Regions from separate parts of the Nonomuraea polychroma genome, predicted to be linked through region 1. Evidence: riboswitches for the same ligand, from Rfam matches in the RefSeq annotation. Region 1 holds a riboswitch; the other holds the start of a gene.
The links. Region 1 has a riboswitch for cyclic di-AMP ahead of EDD27_RS57460 (C40 family peptidase). Riboswitches for the same ligand answer to the same signal wherever they lie in the genome.
Positions count from the first base shown of each region.

Region 2: another riboswitch for cyclic di-AMP. It lies ahead of EDD27_RS57290 (C40 family peptidase); the one in region 1 lies ahead of EDD27_RS57460 (C40 family peptidase).

Region 1 covers NZ_SAUN01000001.1:10,106,753-10,112,081, forward strand. The annotation lists gene EDD27_RS46880 (ABC transporter substrate-binding protein) at 1-594, shown strand, start outside; gene EDD27_RS46885 (ABC transporter permease) at 616-1,317, shown strand; gene EDD27_RS46890 (ABC transporter ATP-binding protein) at 1,314-2,336, shown strand; partial or broken gene EDD27_RS57455 (transposase) at 2,855-3,020, opposite strand; gene EDD27_RS57460 (C40 family peptidase) at 3,008-3,571, opposite strand; cyclic di-AMP (ydaO/yuaA leader) riboswitch at 3,574-3,711, opposite strand; gene EDD27_RS59120 (zinc-ribbon domain-containing protein) at 4,094-4,378, opposite strand; gene EDD27_RS46920 (epoxide hydrolase family protein) at 4,537-5,329, opposite strand, start outside.
Region 2 covers NZ_SAUN01000001.1:9,071,006-9,076,334, reverse strand. The annotation lists gene lysX (bifunctional lysylphosphatidylglycerol synthetase/lysine--tRNA ligase LysX) at 1-861, shown strand, start outside; gene EDD27_RS41720 (helix-turn-helix domain-containing protein) at 1,791-2,003, shown strand; gene EDD27_RS57290 (C40 family peptidase) at 2,013-2,966, opposite strand; cyclic di-AMP (ydaO/yuaA leader) riboswitch at 3,062-3,212, opposite strand; gene EDD27_RS41710 (amino-acid N-acetyltransferase) at 3,490-4,047, shown strand; gene EDD27_RS55995 (RDD family protein) at 4,145-5,329, shown strand, end outside.

The sequences.
Region 1 (5,329 bases):
CATTCCCCCGCAGCGGAGGCGAAGTTCGTGGCCGAGGGCAGCGCCGGCTCGCGACGGCTGGTGATGCACAACGACTTCGTGCTGATCGGTCCACGGGCCGACCCGGCCACGATACGAGGCACGAAGAGCGTAGAGGCGATGAAGAAGATCGCGGCCGCACGGGCGGCGTTCATCTCCCGGGGCGATGAGTCAGGTACGCATGCCAAGGAGAAGGACCTCTGGTCCAAGGCCGCGGTGACCCCAGGCGGATCCTGGTACCAGTCCACCGGGCAAGGCATGGGCGAGACCCTGCGGATCGCCAGCGAGAAGGCCGCCTACACCATGTCGGACCGGGCCACCTATCTCACCCAGCGCGGCACCCTGGCGCTGGAGGTGCTCAGCGAGGGCGATCCGGGCCTGCTCAACATCTACCACGTCATCGAGATGACCAAGAAAGCAGGCGATCGGGTACAGCCCGACGGAGCGAAGGCATTCGCCGACTGGATCGTCTCCCCGCCCGCGCAGCGGCTCATCGGTGCGTTCGGGGGAGCGAAGTTCGGCCAACCATTGTTCACCCCGGACGCGGGCGCGGACGAGGCGAAACTGGGCCAGTGAGCCTGGCCGGGGAGCTATTTGATGGACGTGCTGCTCGACGGGCTGATAGACGCGATCGGATTGCTGCTCTCCGGGGATCAGGACAGCTGGTCGATCATCATGCTGACCCTGCGAGTCTCGTTGACCGCAACCGCGATCGCCCTGCTGATCGGATTGCCGCTGGGCGCGGCCCTGGCGCTGGCACGCTTCCCGGGCCGGCGGATCGTCCTGGCGGCAGCCAATACAGGGATGGGCATGCCGCCGGTAGTGGTCGGCCTGTTCGTCACCGTGCTGCTGTGGCGCAGCGGGCCGCTGGGCGGGCTCGGGCTGCTCTACACCCCGACCGCGATGGTCATCGCTCAGGCCGCGATCGCCACCCCGATCGTGGTTGCACTGGTCGCGGCCGCGCTGCAACAGGTCGATCCCGACTTCCGGGTTCAGATGCAGGCTCTGGGAGCGACTTCGATCCGCGCGTTCGCGGCACTGCTGGGCGAGGCCAGGTTGCCGCTGCTGGCCGGGGCAATGGCTGCGTTCGGCGCGGTGGTCAGTGAAGTCGGGGCCGCGCAGATGGTCGGGGGCAACCTGGCTGGACAGACCCGGGTGCTGACCACCGCTGCGGTACTGGCCACCAGCCGGGGCCAGTTCTCGCTCGCGATAGCGTTCGGCATGATCTTGCTGCTGATCGCGTTCGCCGTGAATCTGTCGCTGACTCTGATGCAACAGCGACGGACAGTGCTGCGGTGAGCGGCCTCAGCACCGGGATCGGGTGCCGAGACCTGCGCGTGCACGCCGGCGGCCGGGAACTGCTCAGCGTCCCGGAGTTGCACGTCGCGTCGGGACGCACGCTGGCCGTGCTCGGCCCCAACGGCGCCGGCAAGTCCACCCTGCTGCGCGCGCTGGGCCTGCTCAGTAGCCACCGCGTCACCGGACAGATCCTGCTCGACGGCTGCCCCGCGACGCGTTCACTGATGCGCGACGCGATCGCGGCCGTGCTGCAACGGCCGATCCTGCGCCGCGGCACGGTGACCGCCAACGTGATCAGCGGACTGCGTTTTCGCGGCATGAGCCGCCGCGAGGCCCGAATCCGCGCATGGCCGTGGATCGAGGCGCTCGGCCTGGCGCCCCTCGCCGACCGGGATGCCCGCAGCCTGTCCATAGGCGAGGCTCAACGGGTCAGCATCACCCGCGCACTCGCGGTCGGACCTCGGGTACTGCTGCTCGACGAGCCGTTCAGCGGGTTGGACAGCACTACCCGCGCCGACCTGCTCGCCGACCTGCGCGCCGCGCTGACCGGGCAGCCCACCGCCACGATCCTGGTCACCCACGACCGGCAGGAGGCCCTCGCCCTGGCTGAGGACACCGCGCTGCTGATCGACGGCCGGATCCGCCAGCACGGGCCGACTGCCGAGGTGCTGGACCACCCCAGTGACGCCGACACGGCCCGACTGCTCGGCTTCACCAACCTCCTCCCAGCGGTTCTCACCGGCCGAACGCACACACTCGCGGCGCGTCCCGAGCACACACAGCTCGTCCTCGACCCATCCGACGGTCCCGCTGACCAAACCGATGATGTACAGGTGGTGACCGGAACGCTGCGCCGGACCGTCGCACTCGGCATCGCCACCCGCGTCGACGTCGATACCTCCACCGGCCCGCTGACCTGCCTGCACCCCGGCGACGTGCTCGCCACCGAGCTTCCACCGATCGGCAGCCACGTCCGCGTCAGGATTCGGCACGCGCGGTCATTGATCAACGCTGACTGAGACGACGTCCTCTAGCACAGCGCCCGCCCGGCCGATCCCCACGAGCTCGCCCCAGCTCAGCCGGGCGACACCGTTCGCCTGGTGCCGGGACCTCCGCCGAAGTAACGATCGCCGTGGTGCCCGCGGCTGATCTCGGCCAGTAAACCACCACCGCACGAGGGTCGATCAGGGCGCGGTCGGCGGTCGGTGCTACGTCGCCGGCGCGGTTGGCATCGGCCAGGACGCGATACACGCTCGCCACCGAGGGATGCTGGCCCTTGTACTTGCCTGTCGGGATGACCAGCTTGCTGGCAATGTCAGGCACGGCACCTGGGCATGAGGCAGACCGGTGCTGGGATCGACCACGAGCCAGATCTCGGTGAGCAGGCCCGGCTCCCCGGCCTCGGTAAGGGCCTTGTCGAGGCGGGCGATCTGCTCGGGCGGCGATTGAACGGCCTACAAAGGCACATACGTGTGCGTTACGCACAGGGGGCTGTCATGTCGGAGTACGAGCACAGGATCGGCACCAGGACCGGCGTCTTGGGCACGTGCGCCGACAAGTTGCGAGCGAAGTGGACCGGCAGCGCTAATGGGCGTGCCTTGGAACGAGCGCTTGAGCGCGGCGACCAAGCCGGCGTGCCGGCCGGAGATGACCAGCCGCACGCCGGTCGGCCCGCGCCCCGCCGCCGTTGTCACACAGTGGCGGTGAGCATCGAGGGTGCGGGGGTCTTGCGTTGCTGGATGGAGAGCCGCACGCCCTTGGGGTCTGGCCGTACGGCGCCTACGAAGGACTCCCTGCGCCAGTCGGAGAGCCGTTCCTCTTTGACCACGTCTCCGCTGCGCGGTGCGTGCACCATGTAGCCGGGCTTCGAGATCATCCCCACGTGCCCGAGTCCGTGGAAGAAGACCAGGTCACCTGGCTTGAGGTCGTCCCAGGAGATCTTCCTGGAGAACGCGTTGTACTGTTGCGCCGCGGTGCGCGGCAACTCGATCCCGGCGTGCTTGTACGCCCTGAGCATGAGCCCGGAACAGTCGTAGCCGCTGTCGCTGGTCCCTCCCCAGACGTACGGGATGCCGCGCTTCTTCATGGCGAAGTCGAGGGCGACCTTCCAGGCGGGAGTGGGCTGCCGCTTCTGCAGGATGCGTTTGACCTGGGGGCCGGTCAGGGTGGTGGGGTCGTGGGGGGCGGCCTGGGCCGGAGCGGCCAGAGTGATCCCGGCGATGGCTGCCGCCAGGCAGATGGCAATGCGAGACATTGCTGTCCTTCCATGCGGCCTACCGGGTTAGCTGACGGGCTCGGGCCTGGAAGTGGCCCTACGGCGATGCCGATTCGCCCCAGAAAGAACTTGGGTCCCCGGCTCCACACAACGGTGAGTGGATTAGGCGGGACGAACTCTAACGAAACGGTCAAAGAGTTGTAAACCATCTAAAATCGGTCGTCCGGAGCATGAGACGGTGTGTTCGTTAACCGAGAGGAGTCGGTAGGGCGCCGCCCTACGTGCCGGGCGAGGCCAAGCAGTTAGTGGCTGTGTTCGTCCGGTGGGTCACGATGGAGGAGGGCCGGAAGCTGCAACGGATCAGCCGGACCGCGAAGAACCCGGTGAAACTCCGCCGGGCGATCGTGGTGCTGATGTCCGTCCAGGGCCAGACGGTCAAGGACATCACCACGCTGATGCCAGGTCCGCGAGGACTACGTCCGCGATGTCATCCACGCCTTCAACGAGCGGGGGGTTTCGACGCGTGGGACCCAAAATAGAGCGGGGGGCGCCCCAAGACGATCAATGATGAGGTGCGTGAGCACATCTGCTTGCGCGGTTCCGCTTCCGCCAGCATTCCGGGCCGCCCGTCGGGTTGCGCCGGGTCCGCAACTGCAAGATCGCCGACCAAGCATACCCGCACCCGGCGTTCGAACATCGCCATAGGCAGCGATCCATGGACGATGGCTGCATCTCCTCCAGCCTGAGCCCCGGGTTTGAGAGGTTGGAGATGAACTCGCGCTGGAGCCGAGCCCATCGCTCCCGCCGGCCGACGTCCCCATCCTGATCTCCTACAAGCGGCAGCATGGCACCACGCCGGCGGCGAAGTAGTCATCGATGCTGGCCAGCTGCCCGGGATCGAATCCCACCTTCGCGGGGTCGCACGTCACGGACACTCCACTCATCGACAACCTCCGTTTGCCTTCAGGTTTCTGATCGAAAGCGGAACCCGCGGCGCGGCTCGGCTATCGGCGTCCGCGGAAGGTTCGCCGCAGGTCATCGACCCACTGGTCGGGGATCTCCCAAGGGATGAAATGGCCGCCGCGGTCGTGGGCGGTGAGGTTGACCAGGTTGTACCAGCCGGCACGGTCGCTGCCGAGAAAGTGCTGGACGCGCTGGTCGGTGGTGACGCCGGGCGGGTTCTCATAGCCGATGAAGGTGATGCCGGTGGGCGCCTCGACGACCGGCTGCCGCTCATGGGACGGGGTCCAGGGGTAGCGGTTGTTGTTGGCGTAGGTGCGGATCGAGGTGCCGATCGTGTTGGTCACCCAGAAGATCATGGCGTGGGTGAGCAGGTCGTCCTTGGTGAAGACGGTCTCGATGTCGCCGCCGTTGTCGCTCCAGTTCGCCCAGCGTTCCAGGATCCAGGCGAGCATCCCGGCGGGCGAGTCGGTCAGTCCGTAGGCAAGTGTGCTCGGGGCGAGCACGTGCGCGGCCAGATGGACGGCGAACCGCTTTTCCAGCGCCAGGAGCCGGGCACGGATGTCGGCGGGGAGGCCGTCGGGAAGGGGCAGGCCACCGGTGAGGTCCCAGGCCCGGTCGCCGTTGAACAGGGTGAGCTTCTGGCCGGAGCCGATGTGGATGCCGTACAACTCGTCGGCGTACTTGTGGCCGAGCTGGCCGGTGACCAGGGCGCCGACGTCGCAGCCGGCCGCCGCGTACCTGGAGTGTCCGAGGATGCCGGTCATGAGGGTGTGCCACAGGTCGGCGACCTTCCAGAAGTTCATGTCCGGGTGGTCGGGCAGCGGGCTGGAGAAG
Region 2 (5,329 bases), 1.0 Mb from region 1:
ACAGCCCGGCCGTTCAAGACCCACATCAACGCCTACGACATGGAGCTCTACCTCCGCATCGCGATCGAGCTCTATCTGAAGCGGCTCGTGGTCGGCGGCATCGAGAAGGTTTTCGAGGTCAACCGCAACTTCCGCAACGAGGGCGCGGACTCCACGCACAATCCCGAGTTCACCATGGTCGAGGCCTACGGCACCTACCTCGACTACAACGACATGGCGGACCTGACGCAGCGGATGTACCAGAAGGCCGTCGTGGCCGCGCTGGACACGTCCGTGGTCGTGCACGACGGCGTCGAGGTGGACCTCGGCCTCGCCGAGTGGCCGCGCATCACGCTCTACGGCGCGGTGTCGGAGGCCGTGGGCGAGGAGATCACGACCTCCACCACGCTGGAGGAGCTCCGCAAGATCGCCGACCGGCGCGAGATCCACTGGGACCCGAAGTGGGGCTCGGGCAAGCTCGTGCAGGAGCTCTTCGAGGCCCTGGTCGAGCACACGCTCATCCAGCCCACGTTCGTCATGGACTACCCGCTGGAGACCTCGCCGCTCGCCCGCCTGCACCGGGACAACCCGCTGCTGACGGAGAAGTGGGACCTGATCGGCTTCGGCACCGAGCTGGGCACGGCCTACTCGGAGCTCAACGACCCGATCGACCAGCGCCACCGTCTGATGGAGCAGTCCCTGCTCGCGGCCGGCGGCGACCCGGAGGCCATGCAGCTCGACGAGGACTTCCTGCAGGCGCTGGAATACGCGATGCCGCCGACGGGTGGCATGGGCGCCGGCATCGACCGGATGATCATGGCCTTCACCGGCAAGAACATCCGCGAGACGATCCTGTTCCCGCTGGTCAAGCCCACCCGCTGAGACGAGGGCGCGGCCGGGCGCCCTCTGGCCCCGGCGTGCCGCCCACGCTCGTCCCGTGCCCGGCACCTCGGTCTCGGTGAGCCCTCGACGCACGCCAGAGCGCTCACGAAGTCCTCACCGAGCCGTGCCGGCCTGCCTGCCGCGATGAGGTCGCGGAAGGAGTCGTGAAACTCTCTTCTGCCCGGCCGGTGTCCGACACGAGCTCGTCTGTAAGCATCCGGTCAAGGCGCGAGCCAAGATCTCGTTCCAGCCGCGGAACCGCTCGCGGTTCTCTGGAGGCACCCCCAGCGTCTCGGTGATGACCATGACGGGCAGTCGGGCAGGCGAAGCCGGAAACCAGTTCCGCCTCCTCCGGCAACGCGCCGATCGGCTCAGCGATGATCGCCTCGATGCGGGAGCGGAGCCGTTCGACCATGTGCGGTGTGGATGTCTTGCTGACCATGGAGCGGTCGGGCGGGTCCGCCGAGAGGGGCGATGCAACCGGCTGACCTGGATCTTTTCCGTCTGCGGGCCGGAGCCCCGGCCGCGGCGGGGGTCGCGGGGCATCGCTCCGCACAGCTCGCGGGTGGTGGCGACGGCCAGCCCGGCACGGGCGCGGAAGATCGCGCCGCACGCGCTCATCTCGCGATAGCGGGCGTATGGCTCACGCAGAGAGTCAGGTCGTTGGGGTCAAAACCCAAGACCTCGGCCGGGCCCATCGGCCCCCGGGTGGGACCCACGGAACCGTTCAACGAGATCGCTCATTGTGACGACGGTGTGGCCGCCATATCGCGAGTACGTCACATATAACGGATCATGTCAATAGTGCCCGTCAAGTGCGAAGATTCTTGCGCTTGACGACCTTTCCTGGATGCGTTTACCGTCTGCGAGACGAGCGGCTTTGGCCCGTTGTGAGGTCCGAGTTCTGCTGTTGGGGGGGAGGGCTCCCGATGGATGTGCTCACTGAAGGCGTCGCGCTGAGCCATGCTGATCTGGCGTTGCTGGCGGAGCTGGCCAAGGGGGTCACGGTCGATCGCGTGGGCAGACGTCTGGAGATCAGCGGACGGACCGTACGCAGGCGGTTACGGGGGATCTGCGACCGCATCGGGGTGGCCACGGGGATCGAGGCCGTGGCCTGGGCGGCGCGGCGCCAGCTGATCTGACGCCGGCGCCTAGTCGGCGATGCGCACCGCGCCCGCGTACGGCCGGTTCGCGATGGACGCGACGCGCACGACATCACCGGTCCGCGGGGCGTGCACCATCATGCCCCCACCCAGGTAGATGCCGACGTGGTGCAGGTCGCTGTAGAAGAACACGAGGTCGCCCGCGCGCAGCTCGGACCTGTCGATGTGCCGTCCGGCGGTCCACTGGTCGCCGGTGTAGTGCGGCAGCGAGATGCCCACCCGCTGGAAGGCCGCCATCACCAGGCCTGAGCAGTCGTAGGAGCTGGGGCCCTCGGCGCCCCAGACGTACGGCTTGAGCTGCTGGGTCAGCGCCCACCTGGCGGCCTGGGCCGCCTTGCCGTTGCCGGGGATCGGCAGGTTGATGCGCACCGCGCGGGTGCCGGGCCGGCCGGCCTCGCCCATGGCCCGCCTGAACAGGCTGCTCTCTGTCTTGGCCACAAGCTTGGTGATCTTGTCCCGCTTGCCGTCGAGATCCGCGACGATCTTCTGCAGCTCCTCCATGCGGGTCTTGGCGCCGGCCCTGGCGCGGTTGGCGGCGTCCATGGCCTTGGCGAGCTGGTTGACCTGCTCACCCTGCTGCTGCTCCAGCGCGTACGTCGTCGCCGCCTGGTCGAGGAACTTTTTCGGGTCGGTGGACGAGGTGAACGCGAGCGCCCGGCTCAGACCGCCGGTGATGTAGGCGTTCTGGGCGAGCAGGGCGGCCTTGGCCCGCTTGGCGGCGAGACCGGCCTCGCTGTCGGCCAGCGTCTTCTGGGCGGCGTCGGCGGCCTTCTTGGCGATCTTGTACTTCTCCCGCTGGCCGTTGTACTGCTCCGTCAGCGTCTCGATCTCGACATGCAGCTTCTCGACCTGGTCGGAAAGCTCCTTGAGCGAGGGCTCCGGGTCCGCGGACGCAGAACCGGCGGGGATGGCGAACAGAAGCGCGGCCACTGTGAGACTCACCACACCGAGTAGGCGCGAGAGCCGGGCCCGTTCCGGAGGGCGGGCATGCCTGCCCGCCGACTTCCCCCCACGGCCGTGCGTGCGCTTCACCAACCAGCTCCTCTCGTTGACGCCTACCGGGTTAGCTGACGGGTTCGGGCCGGAGCAGCCCTACCGAAGAACTCGGATTCACCCCAGTGGTGGCGTGCGGAGCTTGCCACCGGCGGGTCCCCGGCTCCCCATGCGGGAATTGGGCGTATCGCCCGCGTGCGACACGCGGGGAACGTTGTCGCTGGACACTAATGCACTCCGGGTTCGTGCTCAACCAGAACTGCTCGATCTGTAGAGGTTTCACAACTGAGGGGTCACAAGGTGATCTCGTGATCAACCGTACAGAAGAGACTTTATGTCCTCTTTGTCATTACTTCCGCCGAACGCCGGAAGACGCCGGGCTGGTGCGCATGTGGCTGACGGGTGGTCACCGGATGGGGCCGGACGTCGGAGTTAGGGCCGAGCCGTAATGACATCTGTACTCTGGAGAGCCATGGAGCAGGTGGCCGAACTGACGACGCCGGAGACCGCGGTGGTGGTCCGGCGTGCCCGCACGCCCGACGTGCGCTCGATCAGGCGCCTGGTCGACATCTACGCGGGCGCCGGCCCCCGGATCCTGGAGAAGACCACGGTGACCCTGTACGAGGACGTACAGGAGTTCTGGGTGGCCGAGCTGAGCGGGCGGGTCGTCGGCTGTGGCGCGCTCCATGTCCTGTGGGAGGATCTCGCGGAGATCCGCACGGTGGCCGTCGATCCGGAGTGCCGCGGCATGGGCATCGGCCACCGGATCGTCTCGGCACTCATACGGCAGGCAAACGATCTGGGTCTGCGGCGTGTATTCTGCCTGACCTTTGAGGTGGACTTCTTCGCCAGGCACGGCTTCCAGCCGATCCAGGGCACGCCGGTCTCACCTGAGGTCTACGCCGAACTGCTGGCCTCGTACGACGAGGGTGTCGCGGAGTTCCTCGACCTGGAACACGTGAAGCCGAACACCCTGGGCAACACCCGCATGCTGCTCCATCTGACATCGGATGACGCAGACCTTGACTAGCTGGAAAGGTGATTGTTGATACCTATGTCGATACGTTGGGCAGCACAGGCATGTGTCCTGACACGTGCCACATGCGCACTCGAAGCGAGGTGACACGGTGAGCACCGGACAGCCGCCGTATCCACAGGACGAATCCGGCGAGAACTCTGTGCCTCAGTACGGGCAGCAGAACGCGGGTCGCCACCCCGGCGAACCGGATCCCGACGTCACTGTGGTCGGCTACCGGGCGGACGACGCCTATGGGCAGCAGCCCCAGTATGGCCAGCAGGGCTATGGCCAGCAGCAGGGCTACGGCCAGCAACCCCAATACGGCCAGCAGCAAGGCTATGGTCAGCAACAGCAATACGACCAGCAGGGCTACGGCCAGCAACAGCAATACGGTCAGCAGCCGCAGTACGGGCAGCAGGCGCAGTCTCAGCCGGACTACGGTCAGCAGCAGGCTTACGGGCAGCAGGCGCAGTCTCAGCCGGACTACGGTCAGCAGCACGGTTACGGGCAGCAGGCGCAGTCTCAGCCGGACTACGGTCAGCAGCAGGCTTACGGGCAGCAGCCGCAGTCCCAGCCGGACTACGGTCAGCAGCAGGCTTACGGGCAGCAGCCGCAGTCCCAGCCGGACTACGGTCAGCAGCAGGCTTACGGGCAGCAGCCGCAGTCCCAGCCTGGCTATGGTCAGCAGCCGCCGTCCCAGCCGGGCTACGGTCAGCAGCCGTCGTCCGGGCAGTATGGGGCCCAGCAGCAGGGATACGGTCAGCAGCCGCAGGCGCAGCCGGACTACGGTCAGCAGGGTTACGGCCAGCAGCAGAGCTATGGCCAGCAGCAGAGCTATGGCCAGCAACCGCAGTCCCAGCCGGACTATGGCCAGCAGGGTTACGGTCAGCAGCCCCAGTCCCAGCCTGGCTACGGCCAGCAGCAGGGTTACGGGCAGCAGGGCTATGGTCAGCAGCCGCAGTCCCAGCCCGGCTACGCCCAGCAGCCGCAATACGGCCAGCAGCAGTATGGCGACCAGCAGCAGTACGGTCAGGCCTACGGGCAGCCGCAGCAGGCCGCCTACGGTCAGCCTGGGTACGGCCAGCCTTACGGGCAGCCGGTCGGCGTGCAGCCGCCGGGCGCGCCCGCTCCGCTGGCGGAGTGGTGGCAGCGGTTGGTGGCCAGGCTCATCGACGGTGTGCTCTTCGGCATCGTGATGGTCGTGATTTCGATCGTCTTCACGCTCATCTTCGCTGCGAGCTATGACTCGACCACCGGAGTGACCTCAGGCTTGGTCGGTTCGTTCGTCCTCGGC